DNA from 2 places in the Shewanella sp. GD03713 genome. Region 2 is predicted to be linked to the other one. Evidence: predicted binding sites of a transcription regulator. Region 2 holds the regulator's gene; the other holds the start of a gene.

Region 1 (7,316 bases), 2.5 Mb from region 2:
CTAGATTTTATTTTCAGATATACCGCACGTAAAAGTGGACATTATGACGTACCGTAAAAAAGACGTAGGAGAATAGAAAAAAGAAAGGGGCGCACTATGTGCACCCCATTTATCCTCTGCAAGCCATCCTGCTTGATTGTGCTCCCTGCACCTTCCTTGCGACCGTTTGCTCCCTGCAAGCGTCCTTTAATCCCTTTATTTTCCTGTGCAGTGAAGTCTCCACCACACTCAATCCTTTGACCCGAATATCCTATTTCGGCTCCTGTCACATCCAGTGACTCATCCCAATCGCGTCCTGCTGAATCCTTTCCTCACCTTAGTACAAGCTGTTCACCCTTATACTTATCCTTTTACTCGATACTTCCTGCATCCAGTAACGCTTAATCCTTAAGCTTGTCCTTTTCATCCTGAAACCTGCTATCCCAGCAGATACAACGTCCTCTATCATCCATGAGAAAGCAGCCTTGCTTTTCCTTAACCTATCCTAGGCAGATGACAGTTTTCCTACTGTCAGTGGTTCAAATCCAAGAACCTGAATTCGTCGCTTCTTGCGTCCCTCTCGTCTGTATTGCAATCCCTGCTGTCCATTTGCTTTGGCGATGAGTTAATTCTACGTGGTTCTCGCTATTTTTGTTTCGGTTAAAGAACACACACTAGCGCACTTTTCATACAACCAAGCTTTATTAAAACATAACACTATGATTTTAAATGCAGTTTAAAAGCTGTGATTACAAAACAGTCAGTAAGAAAACATTTTATCCTACAGGCTTTGTAAGCGATCTCTCACACGGGTGTCAGCTTCTCACTGGTCAGGAACATTTAGCACTTCAACTTACCGGTGAGAATTTGTGCAAACATCACCCAATCACCCATCAAACTGTACAAGGGATATTGGAATGTCGCGGGGCGATTATGCTCAAACACAAAGTGTCCCACCCAAGCAAAACCATATCCCACTAGGGGGATAAACAGTAAAAGCCAACCATTTGCGAAAAGCAGCGCAGCGACGAATAACAGGAGCACTAAAATACTGCCAATAAAGTGCAATCGCCTGCAGCTTAAGTCCTGGTGCTGTGAGAGGTAAAAAGGGTAAAACTCAGCGAAGGAGTGGTAAGGTTCATTCATCTTGTTGGCCCGTGTAAAAGAGTAATTGTCCGGCCACATTGCCTATGCTCAATTCTCCGAGGGAGACAAAATCATGTTGCATAAATAACTGGCTATGGACTTCTTGGGTGGTAAAGACTCCAATCCCCTCAAGTTCGGGCTGCTCATCGCACCAACTTACTACGGCTTGCACGAGTTGATGGCCTAACCCCTTTCCCTGCTCATTAGGCGCAAGGGCAATAAATTGTAGGATCCCGCAGTGCTCGCTCGGTAGCAGCTCGACAATGCTCGATTCTTTCTTCATCATCGCCTGAGTCGATTGCCAGCCCGTGCCGAGTAACATCTTGAGTCGCCAGTGCCAATAACGGCCCTCCCCGAGGGGCACTTCCTGAGTGACCACACAGGCAACACCGACTAAGCGTGTTTGGTCAAACAGCCCGATTAAGGCTTAACACCTATCACTTAAGGTGTTTAGAGCGAACAGGGTAGCGAGTTTTATTGATACGAACGGTCCTTGCTTTGGGCCGTTTTCTTTTTTGGGGCAGTATGTAGCGTTTAACTCTCTCCCGCATGGCCCTTAGCTTTCTCGGGATGGAGCCGGGGGAGGCTATCGCACACCACATCAGCTCATCCTGAATATCTCTCAATGCCATCATAAAACTTATACGCAATGGCGATACCTGCGCCTCTCTCGCAATACGACTGATTTCCAGGCGAACCAAATTGTAAGCTATCAATATTCCCCAGATTTCTTGTATTACCCCCTCCACAGACTGACTTCGTAGCAGCACTTCATCTTCGAGCATATTGTGCTTTATCTCTCCGTAGCTGTTCTCTATTTCCCATCGTTCAAAATACACATCCAGTAATGACTGCGTACCATATTCCAGACTCGTTAAGGAGGTGAGAACACCTATGACGTGATTAGGTTGTTCTGGCTTAGGGTACAGGACAAGGCGGGCTTGCCATTTCTCCGGCAAGCTTGGGTCTTGTTTCCGAGCATGGGCTGACACTTTCATTTCCACTAAAAGGTCTCGCCCTTCCTTATCCAGTTGCTCAACCACTTCATATTGCGTGTTGGATTTTATCGGCGTCATCCAGTGACTCGTCGTATGTTGCCGTTGCCAATTAATCATCAACTCGGCACTGAGGTAACAGCGGTCAAAAATCGTCAGGGAGTGAGCGGGGGCTGAAGCGGCCAGCTGTTTGGCATAAGAGACCTCTCCTGTCGAGCTGGGCCCAAAGACAACATCATGTAATAAACGACTTCGCAGCGATGTGAGGGCACATAATCGAACAATCGGGTATTCAGTATGGTGGTTTTCATTGTACTTGATGTATTGGAAGTGCTCTGCAAGACAGGCGGTATCATGGGTGCGGAACTGAGTGCCGTCGACAGAAAGTAAACTCAGTCCAAACCATTTGTCATCGCTATCTTCCTGCTGGGTCCAATGGGCTGCTGTCAGTTTAAAAAGCGCTTCCAAAGGTTGGGCGGTGAGGCGCTTTCTCGCTTGAGGAATAGCACTTGGTGCAACAGAATCCCCTAAGTGGTTGGAAAGCTTGAGGTCTAGTTTATCTAAAACTTCCGTGATGGGTTTATCCCGATACAAGCCAATACCGACAATTAGCCAAACGACAAGTTCGGCGGGTAACTTACGCCGTCTCATGCTGGCTTTATTGGTAGAATCAAGGGCTTGCTCTATCCATTCGAGCGGGAGTTCTTTTTGGAAGAGAGCCAGTGATTCTGGTGCAGCAAACGTATCGACATCAATCAGCCAGTGAGCCAACATAAAAAATACCCTCAGCAATTAGTGTACTGAGGGTATTGTTAACCATCCGTAGGATCGTTCAACTGATCAATGCCTTAACTGATCGGTGTTACGATTAAGGCTTGCTTCTCCTGCCAGAGCGCATTCAACTCTTCACGGATTGCGGCGCGTAATTTTTGTTCGTAGGCGAATTTGTCTGAAGTGGATAAGGCATCCACAAAGAAAGGGTCGTCATGATAGGCGTTGTAGAGAATCGAAGCGGCGAGGCGTAAATCTTCGGCGGTGAGATAAACTGCACGGCACTCATCCAAGGTATTATTGTCCATTATTAGAATTCCTTGATTTAGATCACACTCTTAGGAGTAATTATCACTGTATCAAGGAAACAAAAAAGTGCAAATTTTAATCATAGATTGCATTTTTCAGTGAGTTGCATACCCTAAATAAAGGCACACAGAGAGGATGCGAGCATGGATACAACGCCAGTCGATTTGAGTCATCTATTTGAACAGTTGGGATTAGCCAATCAAGCTCAAGCCATAGGGCAGTTTATTGCGACCCATCAACTTCCCCCTGAGACACACTTAACTGAAGCGCCATTTTGGACGCAGGCGCAAAAGAGTTTTCTGACCGAAGCATTAGAGGCCGATGCCCAGTGGACCGAACTTATCGAGCAGCTCGATGTGCAATTAAGAAAGCCCTAATGGCTTAGGGCTGACACTGAATCACTTCATGGCGAGTTGCGTTGAGTCGTTAAATTTTGCTGTAGGCGGTGTCGCCCCAACCAACTAACACACTATTACTTAAGACGATTGGCGTGCATTCATCCTTAGTGGTTTTACCGTCACTGTGGGTATGCTGGGTGCGATAAAAGAGTACCAACACTTCTTTATCGGCTTGGCCGTCTTTCTGCTGCAGATAAGATTCGCTAAAGTCCGAGGCGCCCATCAGGGTCATCACTTGGTCTTTGCTCATACCAAGGCTGAGCTTAGTCAGATTATTGCGGTTTTTGTCCTGTGTTTTTTCCCAAGATTCGTTGCTATCCCACTTAGATTCACTGTCGCCGACATTGACCACACAACCGCTAAGACCTAAGCTTGCTAACCCTAAAAACGTGACCGCGATGAGTTTGCGATTAATATTTGCGTTCATATTATGACTTCCTGTGTACTTGTTATAAAAATGCTTAAAAAGCAAAATCAATGCCAAACGGCAATACATTGATTTATAAGAACTAAAACAACCACATCACAGTAAGTTAGTGAAAAACACGATATACATTAAGGAATTTCACTTATTATGAGTCCGATTGACCAAGTGTTAGCAGCAGCGTGCGCACTCGAAGCCAGCGGTAAAACCCCAAGCCTTGCCTTGATAAAAAGCCGCGTCGGTAACAAAATCCCCATGCCGCTGTTAATCCAAGGATTACAGCAGTTTAAATCGATACCCAAAGCCGAGCGTGAGCGTTTAGCGGCCCAATCACAGCCCGTGGTTGAAGAGACTCATACCGCCGAAGCTTCGCCACTCACAGTCGCCACACTGGCGCAACAGTTAGCCCAGTTACAACAGGGCATTGAGCAAGCTCTCGCGTTAAAAAACAACGAGATCATGCAACTCAAAAATGAACTTATCGAGCTGAAACAACGTGTCACTCAACTCGAATCCCAAGGAAAATCCGCTTAATGTTTGTCACCGAATTGCGCTTTGAATGCTTTGCCGATACCACCATCAGTGCGGCAGAACGTGCCATCAATCAATTACTCGAAGCTTACCGTGCTAATGGCCAAATCCTTGGCCGCGAATTTGCCGTGGCCTATAATGAGGGCGAATTTCGAGTACGCCTACTCACGCCTGAAAAAAACAGTTTGAATCATCGTTATCACAGCCCGTGGGTGAAAAAAGCACTGGCGGAATTAACCGAGGCTAAGCTACTGGCGCCACGCGAAAAATTTATCGGTCAGGATATCAATTCTGAGGTGAGTAATACTGAGCCACCCAGCTGGCAACTGCTCTACACTAGCTATGTGCATATGTGCTCGCCCCTGCGAAGTGGCGATAACCTATTGCCCATTCCGCTGTACCAAATCCCAGCCACCTTTAATGGTGATCATAAACGGGTTATCCGCTGGCAAACCGAGTGGCAAGCCTGTGATGAGTTACAAATGGCGGCTGCCACTAAGGCAGAATTTGCTGCGCTGGAAGAATTATCCAGCCCAAACAGTGATTTATTTAGGAGAGGTTGGGACTTACGCGGCCGAATTGAATACCTGACCAAAATCCCCACTTACTATTATTTGTATCGCGTCGGGGGACAGGATCTGCAATCAGAGTTAGCTCGCCCCTGCCCACGCTGTGGCAGTCACGACTGGAAACTCGACGAGCCGCTATTAGATATGTTCCACTTTCGCTGCGAACCTTGCCGCATAGTGTCTAATTTGTCTTGGGATCATCAATAACATCCTGTACTGAAGCGCAAACTCGGCAGGCAAAATAGCCGAGTTTGCGAAACAGGTTTGCAAGAGGCTTTTTCAAGAGACCTTTGCAACATTTCCCCGCGCTTAACGCTTACCTATCAGGTTGTGCCACATACGTTTAAAGCTGGCAAAAATCCCCGGATGTTCGAGCGCTGGCATGGGCAATTCTTCATGTTTGACGGGCGGCGCGATACGTGGCGATAAAGCCTCAATAAATTCAGCTACACTCGGCGCCAATTGGGCAGAAGGAAGCTCGCCAGGGATTTCAACCCACACACTTCCATCGGCATTATCAACGGTTAGCATCTTATCGCCCTCATCGAGCAAACCAATAAACCAAGTTGCCGGTTGCTTGAGCTTTTGCTTCATCATTAAGTGGCCGATGATATTTTGTTGCAGGGCATCAAAATCCGCCTCGTTCCATACCTGCAACAATTCGCCCGTGCCCCACCGTGAATCAAACAACACGGGCGCCGCAAAATATTCCCCATAAAAGTGATTGATATCTGGCCACAATGTTAACTCAAGCGCATGCTCAACATTCGCAAAACTGCCGAGCTGTTCACGCTTAACGGGGAGCCAAGACACCGCCTCATCGGATGATTCATCAAACTCACCTTGAATACACAAAGATGGCTCGCCCTGCGGGTAATATCGCGGTAATTCGCCTAAAGTTGATAGGTAAGACTGATGATAGTTTTGCAAAAATTTATCGAGAGCAGGCAGACAAGACACTTAAGCACAATCCAATTTCGGGTATAATGTGCGCCTATTTTGACATGGAAACAGTATTGATGACACACAATCACGATCCCTATAGTGATGCAAAAGAGCTTGCCGGCCTAACCTTAGGTAAAGCCACGGATTACCAAGCCGAGTATGATGCGTCGCTGCTGCAAGGGGTTCCTCGCTCACTTAACCGTAACGCTATCAACCTCACGGCGGAAAGTTTGCCTTTCCACGGAGCCGATATCTGGACGGCCTATGAGTTGTCATGGCTAAACGCCAAGGGCAAACCTATGGTGGCTATTGCCGACATTCAGCTAAGCCATGAAAGCCAAAATCTGATCGAGTCAAAATCCTTCAAACTGTATTTAAACAGTTTTAACCAAACCAAGTTCGACAATATCGAAGCCGTGCAAAAAACCTTAGTGCAGGATCTCGGTGAATGCGCCCAAGGCCAAGTCACAGTGAAGATTATTGAGCCTAAGAGTTTTGGTATTCAACGCGTCGTCGAGCTGCCAGGCACTTGCATTGACGATCTGGACATCGAAGTCAGCGACTATGACTTTAACCCGGATTATCTTGAAAACAGCACAGATGACAAACAGATTGTTGCCGAGACACTCAATTCTAATCTGTTGAAATCAAACTGCTTAATCACCTCTCAGCCGGACTGGGGCAGTGTGATGATCCGTTATCAAGGGCCTAAAATCGATCGCGAAAAGTTACTGCGCTATTTGATTTCGTTCCGTCAGCATAACGAGTTCCATGAGCAGTGTGTCGAGCGGATTTTTGTCGATTTAAAACATTACTGCCACTGCACTAAGTTAACCGTTTACGCCCGCTATACCCGTCGCGGCGGCCTAGACATTAACCCTTACCGCAGTGATTTTGAGCACCCAGGCGAGAGCCACCGCTTAGCAAGACAGTAATCAACTTGCAGCAAAAAGCCCTGAGTAATCAGGGCTTTTTTATTGTCTGTTGTAAACTATTCAACCAAGCTCACAACTTAAACTGTACCTACACTTAGCCCAAATTCGCCCTAAAAATCTCTTGCACTTGGCTCAAGGTGGCATTGTTTGGCAGGCTGAAATACAAGTAACCATCGCCACGGAATGCGCGGTCAAGCTCAAGCAATACATGGGTTTGCTCGGCATCGCACACCAGAGAAACCTCTATCTCACGCAAACGATTAAAGCCCATATTGCGTGGTTTAAACTCTAGCTCTTGGTAACAACCCGAAGTG
Region 2 (7,316 bases):
TCAGTACCGAAACCGACTAAGATGTTGTAGCCCTGCAGCGCCAACACCATGCCGATAAACAGGCCCGAGACCACAATAATGACCATAGATTGTACGCCGACCACATAGATTTGGCGCACTAATAATGGAAAACCTTTACGCACCCGAGGCCAGCGAAAAATCGCGCCCCAGAGCATCAGGCCAGCACGGCCAAAACCGAGCACTAACTCGATAGCGCTGCGGCCGAGGTCGGCAATACTGTCGAATAACTTCACTTGCCAGCTCCTTTAGCCATTAATTCTTGCTGATAATCCTTCACCGGATAGTGGAACGGCACAGGGCCGTCGGGCGCGCCTTGAATAAACTGTTTGAGCTGCGGATTATCCGCATGCTTTAACTCCTCAGGCGTGCCATGGGCGATCACTCTTTTATCTGCCACCACATACACATAATCTGCAATCCCGAGCACTTCATCCACATCGTGGGACACCACAATAGAGGTCAGATTCAACGCATCGGAGAGTTCGCGGATAAGCTTCACCAGCACGCCCATCGAAATTGGGTCTTGTCCGGCAAAGGGCTCATCGTACATCACCATTTCAGGCTCAAGGGCAATCGCCCGAGCAAGGGCGGCTCGGCGCTGCATCCCACCGGATAACTCACTTGGCATCATCTGCGCGGCGCCGCGCAGACCAACGGCTTCGAGCTTCATCAATACGATTGAGCGAATAATCTCTTCGGGTAAGCCCGAGTGCTCACGCAGCGCAAAGGCGACGTTATCAAAGACGTTGATATCGGTGAATAAGGCGCCACTTTGAAACAACATGCTCATACGCTTACGCAGTTCGAATAATTGGCTACGACTCGCGGCATGCACATCCTGACCATCGAACAACACTTGGCCGCTATCGGGCGTTAATTGGCCACCGATAAGCTTAAGCAAAGTGGTTTTACCTATACCACTGGGGCCCATAATGGCGGTCACTTTGCCCCGAGGGATAGACAGGCTAATATCTTCATATATGACACGCTGGCCACGGCTGAAGCCCAAATGACGGATCTCAACCAACGGCGTTTGTTCTTGAGTCATGCTTGATTCCGATATTTGAAAAGAGGTGGCCTACGCTTCCTGCCCAGACCAATCGAAGAGCCGCAAATTGTACGTAATTGCGCTTTAACCTACAACAGAATCGACACTATCGTCCTGCGATACTTTCAATTTGCCTCATTTCCAGCGAGAATGCGCCCTAAGTTTTCGCTCTGTGAAGATAAAGTGTTACTTAATGTTTTCATCCTTGTTGATTAATCAGCAGGATTGTTTAGTTAAGGCTAATAAGATAAGCGAAATAACACTGAACTAGGCAAGACAACTTAACTCAAAAGCCATATTGAATGTCAAACTGGTTATCATGGCGGCCATAGCAATAAAAGTGGCAGCACAAAACAACCAAGACGATGATTTTGCTCAAGGCATTCAATCGCTAAACAGGTTATCCTGCCCTATTGCCGCAAACCCTATAGGCAAGGGCTAAACAATAAAACGCTACTCCGAGTAAGAAGCCGTTAATTTTATCATCTTTATCGCGTACCAAATTGTGCTATTCCAATCCCAGAACGGGGCGACAAAGACAATGCAAGAAGAGAGATAGACATGGTAGACCAATCACAATTGCGCCAGTGGGGCTGTAAAGTCATCGATATTGAAAAATCGGCCCTCGATAATCTTTATCAATATGTCGATTCCGTTGAATTTGCCCAAGCCTGCGAGTTAATTCTCAACTGCACCGGCAAAGTGATAGTAATGGGGATGGGGAAATCAGGCCACATTGGCAATAAAATCTCGGCCACCCTTGCCAGCACAGGCACCCCAGCGTTTTTTGTCCATCCAGGCGAAGCCAGCCATGGTGACCTAGGTGTACTCTCTGACAATGATGTGATTCTTGCGATTTCAAACTCGGGCGAATCGAGCGAAATCCTCGCGCTGATGCCAGTTATCCAGCGTAAAGCCATCCCTGTGATTGCCATGACTGGCAAGCCAGAATCCACCATGGCGCGTCTCTCTAAAATTCATTTATGTATTGAAGTACCAGAGGAAGCTTGCCCGCTTGGGCTTGCACCGACCTCAAGCACCACAGCAACCTTAGTCATGGGCGATGCCATCGCCATTGCGCTGCTGCAAGCCAAAGGCTTTACCCGGGAAGATTTCGCCATGTCCCATCCGGGCGGCGCCTTAGGTCGTAAGCTGCTGCTTAAAGTCAGCAACGTGATGCACAGCGGCGATGATTTACCACTGGTTAAACACGATATCTGCATCACCGATGCCCTGTATGAGATCTCCAAGAAAGGCCTTGGCATGACCGCGGTTATCGATGAGCAAAACAAACTCGTGGGTATCTTTACCGACGGCGACCTGCGCCGCGTTATCGATGCCCAAGTCAACCTGCGTACCACGCCGATTGCCGATGTGATGACGCGAAACTGTGTCACAATTACAGAAAACGTTTTAGCGGCGCAGGCGCTGCAAGTGATGGATTCCAAAAATATCAACGGCCTGATAGTGATAGATAAAGAACATCATCCTGTCGGAGCCCTCAATATGCTCGATATGGTTAAAGCGGGAGTGATTTAATGCCACAGCAAGGTTTTTATGGCCCCATCAGCGACGATGTTTGGCAAAGGGCGCAAAAAATTAAACTGCTGATCTGCGATGTGGACGGGGTGTTTTCCGACGGCCGCATTTATTTGAGCAACTCAGGGGAAGAACTCAAAGCCTTCCACACCCGCGATGGTTATGGCGTGCGCTCATTATTGACCAGTGGTTTTAATCTGGCGGTGATCACTGGCCGTCAGTCTAAAATTGTCGAAAACCGCATGACGGCTCTGGGTGTGACGCATATTTATCAGGGCGTGGATAATAAATTCGTTCCCTATGAAGAGCTGCTGTCGCTCTACAATGTCACCCCAGAAGAGGTCGCCTATATCGGTGATGATATTGTCGACTTGCCGGTGATGAATGTGGTCGGCTTGGCCGTCTGTGTTGCCGATGGTCATCCCTATGTCCGTCAACATGCCCATTTTGTGACCCACTTAAATGGTGGACATGGCGCACTCAGGGAACTCACTGATCTGCTCTTGCTGAGCCAAAATAAGTTCACTTCCGCCCATGGGATGAGCATATGAGTCGTGTGACCCTCGCCATTATCGCCTTTTTTGGTACTGCGCTGGTGCTATATTGGCAAGTGCAGCAAAAACGCGGTGGCGATACGGATGACAGCTTGAACGTCAGTGACAGACCCGATTACATTATCGAAGATCTGCGCAGCATTGAGTTTAATGAGCAAGGGCAAGTTAACAGTCGCGTCACGGCAAAGCACATGGAACACTATGAGCTGAAAAACCAAACCGACTTTACTGAGCCCGTCTATCTTGTCTATCCCGACCAAGGTAAAGCAAAATGGCAGATCCGAGCCGATCAAGGTCGACTCAACAAAGATACCGGCAAGGTTGTATTAGAAAATAATGTTATTATCGATGCCATCAGCCCTGGTGAACCCATACAGACATTGTCCACCAGTTTTTTAGAACTCGATCTCAACACTATGATAATGACCTCTGACCGCATCATTTACGTCACAGGGAAAGATTTTAATATTCAAGGGCAAGGCCTTTATGCCGACCTTAACGCGCAGGAAGTGCAATTGACCAGTCAGGTAGTAGGAACCTATGAAGCAAAATAACATATTACTTGCCGGCCTAATGCTAATCACCAGCATGAGCGCCTTCGCCAAGGTTGGTGACTTACAGCAAGAAGTGAAAATTAAAGCCGTTAGCCAAACTGCAGACATTAAAAACAACCAGATCATTTTCTTCGGTCCGGTTGAAGTCACCCAAGGCTCGATTAAAATCCATGCGGATCAACTACGTGCATTTTCTGCCGAAGGGGAAAACAGCAAGATTTTAGTGGCAACCGGTAATCCTGCGACTTATAGCCAGATCCTCGACGATGGACGCCCAGCTTCAGCGAGCGCGAAAGAAATTCGCTACGAAATGGCGACCCGCACCCTGACCTTGACAGGCTCAGCCAGCCTAGACCAAGCGGGTAGCCAAGTGACGGGTAACCTCATCCGTTACGATATTATTCAGCAAAAACTGATCGCTGAGAGCACGGGTAGCGGTGATGATCGCGTGATTACCATTATTCAACCTGACAACTATCAGGAAGAGATCAAGAACCAGCCCGCGGACAAACCTGTGAAAAAACAGGACTCTAAATGACCCAAATCACCTTAAAAGCACAAAATCTCGCTAAGAGTTATAAGAGTCGTCAGGTTGTGAAAGATGTCAGCCTGACGGTGAAAACGGGTCAAGTTGTCGGCCTACTCGGCCCAAACGGCGCGGGTAAAACCACCACCTTTTATATGGTCGTGGGCTTAGTCAAAAGCGATAAAGGCCATATCTTTATCGACGATGATGATTTAACCGCCGATCCTATGCACCTGCGCGCCCGTAAAGGCATTGGTTACCTGCCACAGGAAGCCAGTATCTTTCGCAAGCTGACCGTGCATGACAATATCATGGCGGTACTGCAAACCCGTAAGGAGCTCAATCGCGATCAACGCGAAGAAGAGCTGGAGCATCTGCTCGAAGAGTTCCATATCACCCATATCCGAGATAGCCAAGGCATGTCGTTATCGGGCGGTGAACGTCGCCGCGTCGAAATTGCCCGCGCCTTAGCGGCCAATCCTAAGTTTATTCTGCTCGATGAACCCTTCGCCGGTGTCGACCCGATTTCGGTTATCGATATCAAGAAAATCATCGAACAACTCAAGAGCCGAGGCCTTGGGGTACTGATCACAGACCACAATGTGCGCGAAACCTTAGACGTCTGTGAACATGCCTACATTGTTAGTCACGGAAACCTGATTGCCGAAGGAACTCCCGCAGAGATCTTAGACAATCAGCAAGTTAGGGCTGTGTACTTAGGTGAACAATTCAGGCTATAGTTACTTAAACAGAGCCAATTAGCCTTGAATTTTGGCTTATAAGCGCCATCAATATGATAACAAGCGGCCTAAATTCAAAATAATAACGTAGGGATCAGCGGTAACATGAAAGCGTCACTCCAGCTCAAACTGGGTCAACAGTTAACCATGACGCCACAACTTCAACAGGCCATTCGTCTGTTGCAATTGTCGTCATTGGAACTGCAGCAAGAGATCCAGCAAGCCTTAGACTCTAATCCTCTTCTCGAGCTGGAAGAGGAGCAATTCGACGCGCCTACCGAACGTAAGCAAGATATCGCCGATACCGACTTTAGCGAAACGACGGCCCAGCCACAGGAACAAGACAATTCCACTGTGGACATTGCCGAGTCGTTGACCAAAGAATCCCTGCCCGAAGAACTGCCCATGGACACCACTTGGGATGAAGTCTTTACCGCCTCGCCAAACTCAGGTTCTGGCGCCAGCCGTGAAGATGACATGCCCTTCCAAGGGGAAACCAGTGAAGGCCTGTACGAACATTTAGAATGGCAAAAAAACCTCACGCCCTTCTCTGAAACCGATTTAGCCATCGCCACCGCGATTATTGATGCCATCGACGATCAAGGTTATCTCACTCAAAGTACTGAAGATATCCTCGAGGCCATGGGCAATCCTGAGATAGAACTGGATGAGGTCGAAGCCGTACTCAAGCGTATTCAACACTTCGATCCCGTTGGTGTCGCCGCAAGGGATTTAAGCGAATGTCTGCTTATCCAACTCTCCCATTTTTCGCCGGATACCCCACACCTCGAAAACGCCCGCATGTTGATCAAAGATCATTTAGATCTGATCGCCGCCCGCGACTTTAGGTTGTTGATGCGTAAGACCAAACTTAAAGAGGACGAGTTAAGGGACAGCATAGCGCTGATCCAAACCTTAAACCCTCGCCCCGGTTTGCTCATCACCCCTGTTGATGAAGAATATGTCATCCCCGATGTGTCGGTATCGAAGAAAAACGGTCGCTGGGTGGTCGAGTTAAATCCAGATTGCATGCCAAAAATCAATGTTAATCAGCAATATGCAGCCATGGCGCGCAGCACCAAAAGCCAAGCCGATAGCCAATTTATCCGCGGGCATCTGCAAGAGGCCAAGTGGTTTATCAAAAGTCTTGAAAGCCGTAACGAAACACTGCTCAAGGTGGCAAACTGCATAGTGCAATATCAACAGGGTTTCTTCGAATACGGTGAAGAAGCCATGAAACCTATGGTCCTGAACGATATCGCTGAGGCGGTAGAGATGCATGAGTCCACCATTTCACGGGTGACGACGCAAAAATACATGCATACCCCAAAGGGACTTTTTGAACTAAAATATTTCTTCTCAAGCCACGTCGGGACTGATGATGGCGGTGAGTGCTCATCCACGGCAATCAGAGCCTTCATTAAGAAACTGGTTGCAGCGGAAAACCAGAAAAAACCATTAAGCGACAGCAAGATGGCACAGCTTCTGGCAGAACAGGGAATTAACGTTGCGCGCAGAACCATTGCGAAGTACAGAGAAGCGATGCTTATTCCCCCTTCCAATCAGCGTAAAAGTTTATAGCCTAAAGTGGAAATCGGAGGACGTTTATATGCAAATAAACCTGAGTGGACACCATATCGAGATTACTGAATCGTTACGGGCTTATGTTGAGGAAAAGTTTTCAAAACTTGAACGTCATTTCGAACAGATCAATAATGTGCACGTTGTGCTCAATGTTGAGAAAATGCAACAAATTGCCGAAGCGAGAATCAACCTCACCGGTGGTGAAGTCTTCGCGACTTCAGAGCATGCAGATATGTATGCTGCCATAGACGTCCTGATCGACAAGCTTGATCGTCAGGTTATTAAACACAAAGAGAAGTTAACAAAACACTAGCAATGGAACTTCGTACCATACTGCGGCCGGAATGCACGACCTGCGCCACTCCGGGCAGTAAGAAAAAGGTACTGGAACTTATCAGCGACTTAGCCGCTGCCCAGTACCCCACCCTCTCATCTCAAGAGATCTTCGAAAGCCTAGTGGCGCGCGAAAAGATGGGGAGCACAGGTATAGGTAACGGCATCGCCATTCCACATGGTCGATTAACCGATATAACACAACCCATAGCCATATTGGTGAAATGTGAGGAGCCGATAGCCTTTGATGCTATCGATAAACAACCTGTCGACATTTTATTTGCGCTGCTGGTGCCTGCTGACCAATGTCAACAGCACTTAAGCACTTTGTCCTGCATGGCTGAAAAGCTCAGCGACAAACAAATATTGAAGCAATTGCGCAAGACGCATGATGAAACGGAACTCTATCAGGTAATC

Evidence for each region. The regulator sigma-54, encoded in region 2, starts transcription at its own class of promoters, with help from an activator protein. The targets are predictions, from matches to a motif close to GTTGGCACGNNNNTNGNNT.
Region 1: a site for sigma-54 is predicted at 4,065-4,083, ahead of N5E87_RS14440 (DUF3192 domain-containing protein). Genes of this name have one in related genera too.

Annotation. Positions count from the first base shown of each region.
Region 1 is NZ_JAOCIW010000001.1:3,261,413-3,268,728, forward strand. Features, by position in the region: gene N5E87_RS14415 (DUF962 domain-containing protein) at 820-1,125, opposite strand; partial or broken gene N5E87_RS14420 (GNAT family N-acetyltransferase) at 1,118-1,552, opposite strand; gene N5E87_RS14425 (IS4 family transposase) at 1,563-2,894, opposite strand; partial or broken gene N5E87_RS14430 (GNAT family N-acetyltransferase) at 2,987-3,199, opposite strand; gene N5E87_RS14435 (DUF2789 domain-containing protein) at 3,344-3,577, shown strand; gene N5E87_RS14440 (DUF3192 domain-containing protein) at 3,627-4,025, opposite strand; gene N5E87_RS14445 (hypothetical protein) at 4,173-4,556, shown strand; gene N5E87_RS14450 (Zn-ribbon-containing protein) at 4,556-5,329, shown strand; gene syd (SecY-interacting protein) at 5,432-6,082, opposite strand; gene queF (NADPH-dependent 7-cyano-7-deazaguanine reductase QueF) at 6,142-7,002, shown strand; gene N5E87_RS14465 (sporulation protein) at 7,097-7,316, opposite strand, start outside.
Region 2 is NZ_JAOCIW010000001.1:770,762-778,077, reverse strand. Features, by position in the region: gene mlaE (lipid asymmetry maintenance ABC transporter permease subunit MlaE) at 1-254, opposite strand, end outside; gene mlaF (phospholipid ABC transporter ATP-binding protein MlaF) at 251-1,069, opposite strand; gene N5E87_RS03475 (KpsF/GutQ family sugar-phosphate isomerase) at 1,631-2,608, shown strand; gene kdsC (3-deoxy-manno-octulosonate-8-phosphatase KdsC) at 2,608-3,159, shown strand; gene lptC (LPS export ABC transporter periplasmic protein LptC) at 3,156-3,716, shown strand; gene lptA (lipopolysaccharide transport periplasmic protein LptA) at 3,703-4,254, shown strand; gene lptB (LPS export ABC transporter ATP-binding protein) at 4,251-4,982, shown strand; gene N5E87_RS03450 (RNA polymerase factor sigma-54) at 5,088-6,563, shown strand; gene hpf (ribosome hibernation promoting factor) at 6,592-6,879, shown strand; gene ptsN (PTS IIA-like nitrogen regulatory protein PtsN) at 6,882-7,316, shown strand, end outside.